DNA from 2 places in the Streptomyces sp. bgisy100 genome. Region 2 is predicted to be linked to the other one. Evidence: riboswitches for the same ligand, from Rfam matches in the RefSeq annotation. Region 2 holds a riboswitch; the other holds the start of a gene.
The links. A riboswitch is a leader RNA that binds a small molecule or an ion and turns the genes downstream of it on or off. The one in region 2 is predicted to bind glycine.
Positions count from the first base shown of each region.

Region 1 (4,072 bases), on a different contig from region 2:
TGGAGTTGTCGGGCCCGGCGGTGAGGCCGGGAGTACTCGGGCCCGGCGGTGAGGCCGGGGGCATGGCGGGGTCAGGGCGGTCGGCGCCCTGACGGCCCTGGTGACGGCCCGGTCAGGCCGGCCATCGGACAGGGGTGCGGAGAGCGGTCGGACGGGCCGCGCGGAGACCTATCGGGCAGGCCGTGCGGGCACCGATCGGGCAAGCCCCGCGGAGACGAGGACGCGGCCGACGCGGTTCACCGTCATGGACAGGACCGGGCCGGACGCCGACACGCTCGCGGCAGTGGCGCAGGTGATCCGGGTGTGGTCGCCGGCCGGAGCGGCGGCGGGGGAACGGCAGCCATGGAGACGTCCTCGGGTCGAGCACGGGCAGGAGCCCGCGCGGCGAGTGAGCCTCCCCCTCTGTCATGGGCCTGAGAGCTTCACCGCGGGGATGTCCGCGGCTTGCACCGTGGGCGAGACGCGTGAGCGCCTGCTTTCCAGAGTCCGCCTCCGCCACGCGGTATCGAGGCCTGAGAGTTTCCGGGGAGGATTTGCTCCTTCGGCGCCATGTCATCGGATGACGTGGCTCTCCCGCGCAGAATCGTCAGCGGTGTATGTGGTTGTCGGGTCCTTCGGGAGGCAACGTACGGGCAGCGGAACACCGCCGTCAAGGGTCTGCTCGGTGCACATGCGCGGTAACGGATCGCCCCAGGATGCCCACCCTGAGCTGCGAAAACGCCGCTCCTCACGGGCGAGCACCGTACTACTCCGAAGTAATGTCCAGCCCTCGGCCGGACCCTTGACCGGCCGTCGGCGGGGACCTAACCTCACCGCACATCGCCGTTCACCCCGGAGCGGGAGAGCACCGGATCAGCCAGATCCGGTCGCCGAAGGAGCAACACCTCCCCGGAATCTCTCAGGCATCCCTACCGCTCGGGCAGGCAACTCTGGAAAGCAGGCGCCGACGCGCCTCGCCGACGGTGCAAGCCGCGCTCAGCGCGGCGAAGCTCTCAGGCTCATGACAGAGGGGGAGGCTCACTCGGCCGCACGGGCCCCTGTCCGTGCTCGATCTTCGAGGAGCCCCTGATGGCTCTCCCGCCGCCTCTCCCCTGACCACCCCATCCACCTGCCGGTCTCCGGGCTGATCTTCGGCCTTCTCCGTGGGCCGGTTCAGCCTCCGTGCGCCCGTTCGGCCTCTGCGGGCCCGGCCCGTTCAGCCTCCGTGGGCCCGTTCGGACCCTGTCGGCCCGGCCCGTTCAGCGCTCCGTGGGCCCGTACGGCCTCCGAGGTCCCGTTCAGCGCACCGACACCGTTCCGGTCGGCTGCCGCATGTCCGCGCGCAGCCCCACCGTGCCCGCTCGCCCCACCCCGTGGGCGCGTGGTCATGCTCCGAGACACCCCCTGCCCCGTGTTCGCACGGGGTGTGAGCTCCGCGAGGTTCGCCCCATGCCTGACAGCAGTGACACCGGCTCGACCACCGGACCGGCCCGGCCGGCGGCCGGACCGACGCCCTCGCCCGAGGGCGAACAGCACCTCTCCCGCCAACTGTCCAACCGGCACATCCAGCTCATCGCGATCGGCGGTGCGATCGGGACCGGCCTGTTCATGGGGTCGGGCAAGACGATCTCGCTGGCCGGTCCCTCAGTGATCTTCGTCTACATGATCATCGGCGTGATGCTCTTCTTCGTGATGCGGGCGATGGGCGAGCTGCTGCTCTCCAACCTGCGCTACAAGTCCTTCGCCGACTTCGCGGCCGACCTGCTGGGGCCGTGGGCCGGGTTCTTCACGGGCTGGACCTACTGGTTCTGCTGGATCGTCACCGGCATCGCCGACGTCATCGCCATCTCGGGGTATGTGTCCTACTGGTGGCACGACCTGGCGTTGTGGATACCGGCCCTGGCCGCCGTCATCCTGCTGATCGCCCTGAACCTGCCCACCGTGAAGGCGTTCGGCGAGACCGAGTTCTGGTTCGCGCTGATCAAGATCGTCGCGATCCTGGCGCTGATCGTCGTCGGGTTGGTCATGGTGTTCGGCCACTTCCAGGCGCCCGGCGGTGCCGCGGCGAGCTTCTCCAACCTCTGGAACGACGGCGGGTTCTTCCCCACCGGGCCCATGGGGTTCGTCGCGGGATTCCAGATCGCGACCTTCGCCTTCGTCGGCATCGAACTGGTCGGCACCACCGCGGCCGAGGCGGAGAACCCGGAACGCAACCTGCCCAAGGCGATCAACTCGATCCCGGTGCGCGTGATGCTGTTCTACGTCGTCGCGCTGATCGTGATCATCTCGGTCACGCCCTGGCGCGAGATCAGCGCGGACCGCAGCCCGTTCGTCGTGATGTTCACGCTGGCCGGGCTGGGGATCGCCGCGTCGGCCATCAACTTCGTCGTGCTGACCTCGGCCGCCTCGTCCGCGAACTCGGGCATCTACTCCACCTCACGCATGGTCTACGGGCTGGCCCGGGAGGGCGACGCCCCGGCGCGCTTCGGCCGGCTCACCTCCAGGAAGGTGCCGGCCAACGCCCTGTTCCTCTCCGGTGTGTTCCTGCTCGCCGGTGTGGTCATGGTCGCCACGGACGACTCGATCATCGAGGCGTTCACCCTGGTGACCACCGTGTCCGCCGTGCTGTTCATGTTCGTCTGGTCGGTCATCCTGATCAGCTACCTCGTGTACCGCAGGCGCCGTCCGCATCTGCACGAGGCGTCGAGGTTCAAGATGCCCGGCGGCACCGTCATGTGCTACGTCGTGCTCGCGTTCTTCGTGTTCCTCATCTGGGCGCTGACCCAGGAAGCCGACACGCTGCAGGCCCTTCTGGTGACGCCGGTCTGGTTCGCCGTCCTCGGCATCGCGTGGGCGGGGGTACGCCGCCGCCCGCACCATGCGGCCCGTGAGGCGGCCTTCCGCTCCGAACTCCACGGCGCGCGGGAGGACTGATACGGCCACCGGATCCCGCGACCGGCACCGATCGCGAGCGCCGCTCCCGGCAGAGGGGAACGGCACTTGCCTTCGGTGCCGGTCGAGGCGGACGGCGCTCGCTCTCCGCGTGGTTACTGCCATTGCACGGCCTGCGCCGTCGGCTCGGCGCAGATCCGCTGGAGTTCCCCGGCGGCCCCACCGCACGGACATGTCGTCGTCAGCAGCGGCAGCAGGACGGGCAGTGCCTCCTGAGCCGCCTCGCGCTGCGCCCGGCCCCGGTCGTCCCGGCGTCCGGGATGTCGGCGACATCGCCCTCGTCGCGCACCACGCCCGGGGTCGCCGGGCCCGCGTGCCGGGGCGCCGGAGGCCCGGCCCCGATGCGCACCGCACATCGCCCATCAGCACACTTGTGTCATAGACCGTCAACAACGCAACCGAACAGGCTGATTCCCCCCTCTGTCCTTGCGGACCGCCGACCCCTGTCCGCGGCCGGCACCAGCCGAGGAGGCATCTGCCATGCCCCAGACATCCATGCCCCGGACGTCCACTCCCTGGACATCCGCGCCCTGGACATCCGCGTCCGTGATCCGGCGCCTTCGTGGCCGGGCCCTGGCACTCGCCGCGGCTGGTACGGCCCTCGCCCTCGCTGCTCCGATCCCGGCGACGGCCTTGGCCGGCCGGGCCCGTCCCGCCGCGGCCGACCCGGTCTCCGTCCTGTCGTACACCGCCAAGGAGCGCAAGGACGCCCTCGCTTACTGGACGCCGGCCCGAATGAAGGCCGTCGGGAAGTCCGTGGACCTCGGCCCGACCGGGCCGAAGGCCAAACCGTGGCAGGGCACCGCGATGAAGACCGTCGGGCGGCTCTTCTTCGTCAACGCGAACGGCGCCGACACCTGGTGCACGGCCACGGCCGTCAAGAGCGCCAACCGATCCGCCGTGATGACCGCGGCACACTGCGTGCGCCGGGGCTCCTCACCCCACAACACCAACATTCTGATGGTGTTCGTCCCCGGCTACAGCAAGGGCAAGGCTCCCTACGGCGCGTTCGCGGTCCGTGGCGCCGCGACCCCGCGCACCTGGGAGAACGACTCCACCGACGACCTGTCCACGCTGGTCGTCGACCCCGACAAGGGCGGCCGGAAGCTCACCGATGTCGTGGGCGGCCAGGACATCGCCT
Region 1 is NZ_JBYITE010000070.1:21,767-25,838, forward strand. Features, by position in the region: glycine riboswitch at 401-485, opposite strand; glycine riboswitch at 491-586, opposite strand; glycine riboswitch at 828-924, shown strand; glycine riboswitch at 925-1,014, shown strand; gene cycA (D-serine/D-alanine/glycine transporter) at 1,429-2,913, shown strand; gene AC3EQ1_RS29445 (trypsin-like serine peptidase) at 3,412-4,072, shown strand, end outside.
Region 1: it holds a riboswitch for glycine, as region 2 does, so the genes downstream of both, cycA (D-serine/D-alanine/glycine transporter) here and gcvP (aminomethyl-transferring glycine dehydrogenase) in region 2, are expected to answer to the same signal.

Region 2 (9,365 bases):
TCAGGGCCGCCACCGGGCTCAGTGGCTCGGTGGGTCTGGCGGGATCCAAGATGCTGGCCAAGATCGCCTCCGAGCAGGCCAAGCCGGACGGGCTGACGCTGATACCCCCCGGCACCGAACGCGAGCTGCTGGCACCGCTGACGGTGCGCACCCTGCCCGGCGTCGGCCCGGCCACCGCCGAGCACCTGCGCCGGGCCGGCATCCACACGGTCGGGGAGATCGTGGAAGCCGGTGAGGAGGAGATGGTGCGGCTGCTGGGGCGGGCGCACGGCAGCTCGCTCCACACGATGGCGAGCGGGCGGGACGACCGCCCCGTGATCGCGGAGCGGGACGCCAAGTCGGTGTCCGTCGAGGACACCTTCGACGTCGATCTCCACGACCGGGCGCAGGTCAGGGCCGAGGTGGTGCGCCTGGCGGAGCGCTGTGTGCAGCGCCTGCGCGCGGCCGGGCGGTCCGGCCGCACGGTCGTGCTCAAGGTGCGGCGGTACGACTTCTCCACGCTGACCCGGTCCGAGACCCAGCGCGGCCCCACCGACGACCCCACGGTCATCCGGGAGGCCGCCGCGCGGCTCCTGGAGCTCGTGGACACCACCGGGGGCGTGCGGCTGCTGGGCGTCGGGGTCACGGGGCTGGCCGACTTCACGCAGGAGGACCTGTTCGCCCAGGCCGCCACGGCAGAGGCCGCCGCGGCGCTGGAGGCGGCCGCGGCCGCCGCGGACGGGGAGCGGGCCGAGGAGCCGCCGACGGGGCCCGCTCCGGTGGCGCCCGAAGCGGGGGAGATCGCGGTGGAGCCGGCGCGCCGCTGGGTGCCGGGGCACGATGTGCGCCATGCGGAGCTGGGGCCAGGCTGGGTGCAGGGCAGCGGAGTGGGCCGGGTCACCGTGCGGTTCGAGCAGCCCTGGTCGGCGCCGGGCCGGGTGCGGACCTTCCCCGTCGACGACCCGGACCTGGAGCCGTCCGAGCCCCTGCCGCTGACACCCGGCGGCCCGGGGGAGGCCGCTGCCCCGGAGGGCCGGCCGGAGGCGACCGGTGCGGGCGGTCAGTCGTCGTTGCCCGCCAGCCGCCCGAAGTCCTGGTCGTCGGGGTCAGGCCCGTCCTCCGGGGACGTGGCGTCGAGCCCGTAGTGGTGGTAGAGCTGCAGCTCCTGCTCCGGCGAGAGATGGCGGCCCACGCCGAAGTCGGGTGCGCGCTTGATCAGCGCGCGGTGGTAGGGGACGCGCAGGGTGTCGTCGACGATCTCGCTGGGCTCCAGCGGGACGAAGGCGTCGCGCCCGAACAGGCCGGTGCGCACCGCGGCCCATTCCGGGAGGCCGGTCGCGTCGTCCAGATACACCTCGTCCACGGTGCCGATTTTCGCTCCGTCGAGGTCGAATGCCTTGCGGCCGATCAGGCTCCGCGGATCGATATCGGTCTGCACGGTCCCTCCCGCTGTTCGCAGATCCTCTACGAGAACTACGAAAGGGCACATTCCGCCCCTCGGCCACTCGAGCGACCGGCCCGGAGAGCCACTGGTACGCTGGCAAATGGCTGCAGACCCCGTGCGGGAGAGTCCTCCAGCAGCAATAGGAGGCGCCGAAGGAGCAAATCCTCCCCGGAATCTCTCAGGCACACGTACCGCACGGACGAGGTCACTCTGGAAAGCAGGGCGGGCATCGGCCGTGTATTGCGCCGGAACCCCTCCTCACCGACGGTGAAAACCGGACCGCCCCGGCGGACCGGTGAAGCTCTCAGGTCGAGATGACAGAGGGGGAGGCCGTCCGGGCACCCGTGCCGTGGTGCCCCTCGCAGGTCGCGTCGACCAGGAGGCCTCCGCAGATGACCGCCGATCGCATCCCACTCTCCCAGCTGGAACGTGGCACTCCCTTCGAGCAGCGCCACATCGGACCCGACAGCGGGGCGCAGGCGAAGATGCTCGCCCAGGTGGGCTACGGCTCCCTGGACGAGCTCACCGCCGCCGCCGTCCCCGACGTGATCAAGAACGCCGGGGAGCTGGCCCTGCCGGACGCCCGCACCGAGGCGGAGGTCCTCGCCGAGCTGCGCGGCCTCGCCGAGCGCAACGAGGTGCTGGCGCCGATGATCGGTCTCGGCTACCACGGCACCTTCACCCCGCCGGTGATCCTCCGCAACGTGATGGAGAACCCCGCCTGGTACACGGCGTACACGCCCTACCAGCCGGAGATCTCGCAGGGCCGCCTCGAGGCGCTGCTGAACTTCCAGACCGTCGTCGCGGACCTGACCGGGCTCCCCACCTCGGGCGCCTCGCTGCTCGACGAGGGCACGGCCGCCGCCGAGGCCATGGCGCTGTCCCGCCGGGTCGGCAAGGTGAAGAACGGCGTCTTCCTGATCGACGCCGACTGTCTGCCGCAGACCATCGCCGTCATCGAGACCCGCGCCGAGCCGACCGGTGTCGAGGTCGTCGTCGCCGACCTCTCCGAGGGCATCCCGGCGGACGTCGCCGAGCGCGGTGTCTTCGGTGTGCTGCTGCAGTACCCGGGTGCCTCCGGGCAGGTGCGCGACCTGCGCCCGGTCATCGAGCGGGCCCATGAGCTGGGCGCGATCGTCACGGTCGCCGCCGACCTCCTCGCCCTCACCCTGCTCACCTCGCCCGGCGAGCTGGGCGCGGACATCGCGGTGGGCAACAGCCAGCGGTTCGGCGTCCCCATGGGCTTCGGCGGCCCGCACGCCGGCTTCATGGCGGTGCGCGACACGTTCGCCCGCAGCCTCCCCGGCCGACTGGTCGGTGTCTCCGTGGACGCCGACGGCACCAAGGCGTACCGGCTGGCGCTGCAGACCCGTGAGCAGCACATCCGCCGGGAGAAGGCGACGAGCAACATCTGCACCGCGCAGGTCCTGCTCGCCGTCATGGCGGGGCTGTACGCCGTCTATCACGGTCCGGACGGGCTCGCGGGCATCGCCCGCCGCACCCACCGCTACGCCACGCTGCTCGCGGCGGGCCTGCGGGCCGGGGGCGTGGAGATCGTGCACGGCGCGTACTTCGACACCGTGACCGCCCGGGTGCCGGGCCGCGCCGCCGAGGTCGTGGCCGCCGCCCGCAAGGCCGGGGTCAACCTGCGGCAGGTCGACGCCGACCTCGTCGGCATCGCCTGCGACGAGACCACCCTCCGTGACCAGGTGGCGGCCGTCTGGGGCGCCTTCGGCGTCGAGGCGGACGTCGAGGCCCTGGACGCCACGGCGGAGGACACGCTCCCCGAGGCCCTGCTCCGCCGGGGCGAGTACCTCACCCACCCGGTGTTCCACCAGCACCGCTCCGAGACCGCGATGCTGCGCTACCTGCGCCGCCTCTCCGACCGGGACTACGCGCTGGACCGCGGGATGATCCCGCTCGGCTCCTGCACCATGAAGCTCAACGCGACCACGGAGATGGAGCCGGTCACCTGGCCGCAGTTCGGGGCGCTGCACCCGTTCGCGCCCCTCGAGCAGGCCGGGGGCTATCTGACCCTCATCCGTGAGCTCGAGGAGCGGCTCGCCGAGGTCACCGGCTACGACAAGGTCTCCCTTCAGCCCAACGCGGGCTCCCAGGGCGAGCTGGCCGGTCTGCTGGCCGTCCGGGCGTACCACCGGGCCAACGGCGACGATCAGCGCACCGTCTGCCTGATCCCCTCCTCGGCGCACGGCACCAATGCCGCCAGCGCCGTGATGGCCGGGATGAAGGTCGTGGTCGTCAAGACCCGCGAGGACGGCGACGTCGACGTCGAGGACCTGCACGCCAAGATCGAGAAGCACGGCGACGAGCTCGCGGTGCTGATGGTGACCTACCCGTCGACGCACGGCGTGTTCGAGGAGCACATCACCGACATCTGCGCGGCCGTGCACGACGCGGGCGGCCAGGTCTACGTGGACGGCGCCAACCTCAACGCGCTGGTGGGCCTCGCCAAGCCGGGCCGGTTCGGCTCTGACGTCTCGCACCTGAACCTGCACAAGACGTTCTGCATCCCGCACGGCGGCGGCGGTCCGGGCGTCGGCCCGGTCGGCGTGCGCGCGCATCTGGCGCCGTACCTGCCGAACCACCCGCTCCAGCCGGCCGCCGGGCCGGAGACCGGGGTCGGCCCGATCTCCGCCGCGCCGTGGGGCTCCGCCGGAATCCTGCCGATCTCCTGGGCGTACGTCCGGCTGATGGGCGCCGAGGGGCTGCGGCGGGCCACCCAGGTGGCCGTACTCGGTGCCAACTACATCGCCAAGCGGCTGGAGCCGCACTACCCGGTGCTCTACACCGGTCCGCACGGCCTGGTCGCCCACGAGTGCATCGTGGACCTGCGCCCGCTGACCAAGGCGACCGGGGTCACCGTCGACGATGTCGCCAAGCGGCTCATCGACTACGGCTTCCACGCCCCGACCATGTCGTTCCCGGTGGCCGGCACGCTGATGATCGAGCCCACGGAGAGCGAGGACCTCGTCGAGCTGGACCGCTTCTGCGAGGCGATGATCGCGATTCGAGCGGAGATCGAGCGGGTGGGCTCCGGCGAGTGGCCGGCGGACGACAACCCGCTGCGCAACGCGCCGCACCCGGCGTCCACGCTGGGCGGCGAGTGGGAGCGCCCGTACAGCCGGGAGACGGCGGTCTTCCCGGAGGGTGTCTCCGCGGCGGACAAGTACTGGCCGCCGGTGCGGCGGATCGACGGCGCCTTCGGCGACCGGAACCTGGTCTGCTCGTGCCCGCCGCTGGACGAGTACGACCAGTGAGGCGCTGACCCCCCCCGGGGACGGCGGCCCTGAGCAGGGGCCGTGCCTCGACGGGACTGTGCTTCGGGGCCGGTTCGGCGGTGAGCGCCGGGCCGGCCCCTTGGTGTCGCTGGAGCGGTGCCGCCGGAGCGGTGCCGCCGGAGTGGTGCGGGTGGAGCGGTGCCGGTGGTGTGCCGGGACCGGTGGGGGTCAGGCGGCCGTCGCGACTCGCCCCGTGCCGAGAGGCCGGCGGGGGCCGATGATCCGGCCGTCCGGCAGCAGCTCGCCCGTGTCCTCGAAGAGCAGGACGCCATTGCACAGCAGGCTCCAGCCCTGCTCCGGGTGGTACGCCACGGGATGGGCGGCCTCCCGGTCGGCGGAGTCGGCGGTCGGGCAGGGAGGCTGGTGCTGGCACATGGTCGGGATCTTTCGCTGAGATGGGGCGGGTGTCCTGCGGCTCGGAGCAGAGTTCATGGTGCCGTCCCCCGTATCGGATCGGTCGGTCCCAGTGTTGCCCCACGCGTGGAATTCCGCAGGGATTTCCCGGGAGCTGTCGTCACTGCTTGATGACGCGTCACTCGTGCGGACGGTTCACCGCAACGGGACCGTCACTTCGGGTGGTTGAGGAATGGCCGGAGTGGGCCATGGCCCGGCCCCGGGCAGGGGAGCGCCCCGCGGCCCCCGGGCCGCGGGGCGCACACATGCCGTGCGTCCCGGAGAGGTCAGGCCGGCGTACCCATGCCCATCAACGGGGTCGGAGCGACCCGGAGGGTGAGCACCGGCAGCAGATCGGCGACCCGGTGTGCGCGATGTGCCGCGATGCCCGGAGGGGCCGGCGCGAGCGGCACCAGAAGATCACTCGGCGCGGGACGGCCCTTGGCGGCGTCCGCGCCGGCGTCCCCGTGCAGCCACAGCGTGAGCATGTAGAGCTCCGGCACGGAGAGCAGGCGCGGCTGGTACGGCGCGGTCAGCGCCTCCGCCTGCCGCAGTGCCAGTTCCGTGGAGGCCACGTACGGGCCCTCGAAGAAGTGGGAGAACGCCCAGCCGTCCGGGGTGAGCATGGTCTCGGCCGCCGCCACGGCGCGGTCGCCGCTGCGGATCAGGAAGCGCCACCCGGCGAGCCGGGTGCGCGGAGTGCCGCCCCGTGAGGTGACGCGGTCCAGGACGTGGACGGGCAGCGGAAGATCGGGGGTCAGCGGGCCGGTGACGGTCCGCAGGGCCGGGGTGCGCGGGTCGCGGACCGCGGTGGGGGAACCGAGGGCCGTGAGCGCGCTGCGCAGGGCGGGCTGGGGTGCCGGGGGGACATGCAGCGGCATGGTGGGTCGCCTCTCACTTCGGAGACACGTGGAGCGGGGCTGTGCGGACGGCGGTGTCAGCAGCGGGGTCAGAGGGGGCCGGGAATCCGTTTGTCCGGCGGCGCACACTCTCTGCCTCGTTCGCGAAGTTTATACGACAGGTGTTCACGCAGTGTTTCGCCTAGCCGACCCGGGCATTGCGGGCAAGTCCGTATTCGGTCTTTACTGCGAGTGGGTTGTTCCCATTCTGTCCGCATGGCCCGGCCCGCGGCCTTGCGTTATGTCCCGGGAACGGTAGGCCGATTTCCGTCGGCGTTTCCCACGTGCGCAATGCATCCGGACCGGGACACCACGTTATGCCCATGGAATGTGCCGCATGGTGTGTACGGAGGAGCTTACTGGGCATGCGGTGTCCGCCGGGCGTTATCGATCACATTGCCTGGGCATCATCGACCGTGACACCGGCGGCCGGCGCCGTCGGCGACCCACTCGAGGAGGGACCCTTCGATGGGGGAGAAGGTCGAGGCAGGCGGGTTCGACCTGTCCGATCGGCAGCACTACCGCCGCAAGCTGCAGCGGTGCCTCCAAGCGCTGGACAGGCTGCTGGAGGAGAGGCGGTTCGACCGCCCGAAGAATTTGATGGGCCTGGAGATCGAGCTGAATCTCGCCGGGGCCGACGGGATGCCGCGCATGATGAATGCGGAAGTCCTGGAACGGATCTCCAGCGGGGATTTCCAGACCGAGCTGGGTCAGTTCAACCTGGAAGTGAACATCGTGCCGCACCGGCTGTCCGGGCGGGTTCTGGACCAGCTCGCGGAAGAGCTGCGGACCGGGCTCGGGTATGCCGACCGCAAGGCCCGGGAAGTCTCCGCGGAGATCGTGATGATCGGCATCCTGCCCACCCTGGGGCCGGACGATCTGGTGTCCGGGAACCTCTCCGAGGTCGACCGTTACATGTTGCTCAACGATCAGATTCTCGCCGCCCGCGGCGAGGAGATCGACCTCGACATCGAAGGGGTGGAGCGGCTGCGGTACAGCAGCCGGTCCATCGCCCCCGAGGCGGCCTGCACCTCGGTGCAGCTTCATCTCCAGGTGACCCCCAACCGGTTCGCCGCCGTCTGGAACGCCGCGCAGGCGGTGGCCGCGGTGCAGATCGCCATGGGCGCCAACTCCCCGTTCCTCTTCGGCCATGAGCTCTGGCGGGAGTCCCGGCCGCCGCTCTTCCAGCAGGCCACGGACACCCGCCCGCCGGAGCTCCGGGCGCAGGGGGTCCGCCCCCGCACCTGGTTCGGCGAGCGCTGGATCGACTCCGTGCAGGATCTCTTCGAGGAGAACGTGCGCTACTTCCCCTCGCTCCTGCCGATCTGCGGCGAGGACGACCCGCTGCGGGTGCTCGACGAGGGCGGCATTCCCAAGCTGCAGGAGCTCGTGCTGCACAACGGGACCGTCTACCGCTGGAACCGGCCCGTCTACGAGGTCGCCGACGGGGCCCCGCACCTCCGGGTGGAGAACCGGGTGCTGCCGGCCGGCCCGACCGTCACCGATGTCATCGCCAACACCGCCTTCTACTACGGCCTCGTCCGCGCCCTCGCCGAGGAGCCGCGCCCCGTCTGGTCCCGGCTGTCGTTCGAGGAGGCCTCGGCCAACTTCGACGCGGCTTGCCGCCACGGCATCGAGGCCCGGCTGCGCTGGCCCCGGCCCGGCCGGTCGGGCACGGTCGCCGAGCAGCCGGCCGTACGGCTCGTCCGGGAGGAACTGCTGCCGATGGCCGCGGCCGGGCTGGACTCCTGGGGCGTCGAACCGGCGGACCGGGACTTCTACCTGGGCGTCATCGAGGAGCGCTGCCGACGGGGGGTGAACGGCGCCTCGTGGCAGGCGGAGACCTTCCACCGTGCTCTGGAGGGTGGCCTCGACCGGGAGGCGGCGCTGGCCGCGACCACGCGCCGGTACGGCGCGTTGATGCGCGGCGGCGACCCGGTCCACACCTGGCCCCTGGGCTTCCCGGGCTGAATCGTTCCGCCACGGTCCGCCGGCCGTGCCCGGAACCCCATTCGTACCGCCGCACCGCCCCCACCGTCGCGACCCGTCTCTCCCCGGAGAGGCGGGTCGCGGCGTTCGGCGGTGCCCTCGTGGTGGCGGTGCGGGCGCGGCGGCGTGCCCGGAACCGCCCCCGTGCCCGGCGCGGGGGAGCCGTCGGGCAAGCTAAGACGTCCCAGGGTGGTGGAGGCGGGTCCGTGGCCCGTTGCCGGGCGGACCGCCCGCGCCGCGGGAACGGTCCGGGGACGGGCCTGGGACGGGACGTCGAACGGGAGGCATGTGTGCAGTCGGAGCCGGGCCGGGTGGCCGAATCGCCGTCCGGGGAGCGCCTGTCGCCGCGGATGCTGCGCAGCGAGACGCTGCTGGTGCTCGCGCTGTCGGTGGGCGCCAGCGCCCTGTCGTCGCTCATCAGCTTCCTCGGCTCGGTCACCAAGGAGGGCGGGCTGAAGGACCAGGCCGCCAACCTCAATGCCTCCGCCGCCCCGGGACGTCCCTGGCTCGACCTCGCCTGGCAGCTGTTCGACATCGCGACCGCGCTGGTGCCCGTCGCCCTGGTGGCCCATCTGCTGCTGCGGGAGGGCGCCGGAGGGCTGCGGGCCATCGGACTCGACCGGCGCCGGCCCGGCTTCGACCTCGGGGCGGGCGCCGGGGTCGCGGCGGCGATCGGCGGCACCGGGCTGCTGTTCTACCTCGGGGTGCGCGCCGCCGGTTTCAACCTCACCGTCGTACCGGAATCGCTGCCCGACGTCTGGTGGAAGCTGCCGGTCCTGATCGCCTCCGCGGTGCAGAACGCGCTGCTGGAAGAGGTGGTCGTGGTCGGCTATCTGCTGCGCAGGCTGGGGCAGCTGGGATGGACCCCGATGGCCGCCCTGGTGGCGAGCTCCGCGCTGCGCGGCAGCTATCACCTGTACCAGGGCATCGGCGGACTGGTCGGCAACATGGTGATGGGCGCGGTCTTCGTGCTGCTGTACCGCCGGTGGGGACGGGTGGGGCCGCTGGTGGCCGCCCATGCGCTCATCGACATCGTGGCGTTCGTCGGATACGCGCTGCTGGCGGGCGAGGTGAGCTGGTTGCCCACCGGATGACCCCGGTCGGTGCCCTGCCGCCGCCCCGGCCGGATGCCCGGCCGGACCGGCGACGGAAGAGCCGCCGTGGCGCGGTCAGCCGGTGGCGAGGAGTTCGCCGTCGATCACCGTGACGGCGTTGCCGGTCAGCAGCGTACGGTCGGCGCGGAGTTCGGTGCGGACGATGCCGGTGCGGGCCGAGGCCTGCAGGCCGGTGATGTCGGTACGGCCGATCCGGGGCGCCCAGAACGGTGCGAGGGCGGTGTGGGCGCTGCCGGTCACCGGGTCC
Region 2 is NZ_JBYITE010000030.1:78,121-87,485, reverse strand. Features, by position in the region: gene AC3EQ1_RS20470 (DNA polymerase IV) at 1-1,124, shown strand, start outside; gene AC3EQ1_RS20465 (PRC-barrel domain-containing protein) at 1,040-1,417, opposite strand; glycine riboswitch at 1,532-1,627, shown strand; gene gcvP (aminomethyl-transferring glycine dehydrogenase) at 1,816-4,701, shown strand; gene AC3EQ1_RS20455 (DUF5999 family protein) at 4,891-5,097, opposite strand; gene AC3EQ1_RS20450 (hypothetical protein) at 5,403-5,996, opposite strand; gene AC3EQ1_RS20445 (glutamate-cysteine ligase family protein) at 6,483-7,985, shown strand; gene AC3EQ1_RS20440 (CPBP family intramembrane glutamic endopeptidase) at 8,354-9,097, shown strand; gene AC3EQ1_RS20435 (PhzF family phenazine biosynthesis protein) at 9,173-9,365, opposite strand, start outside.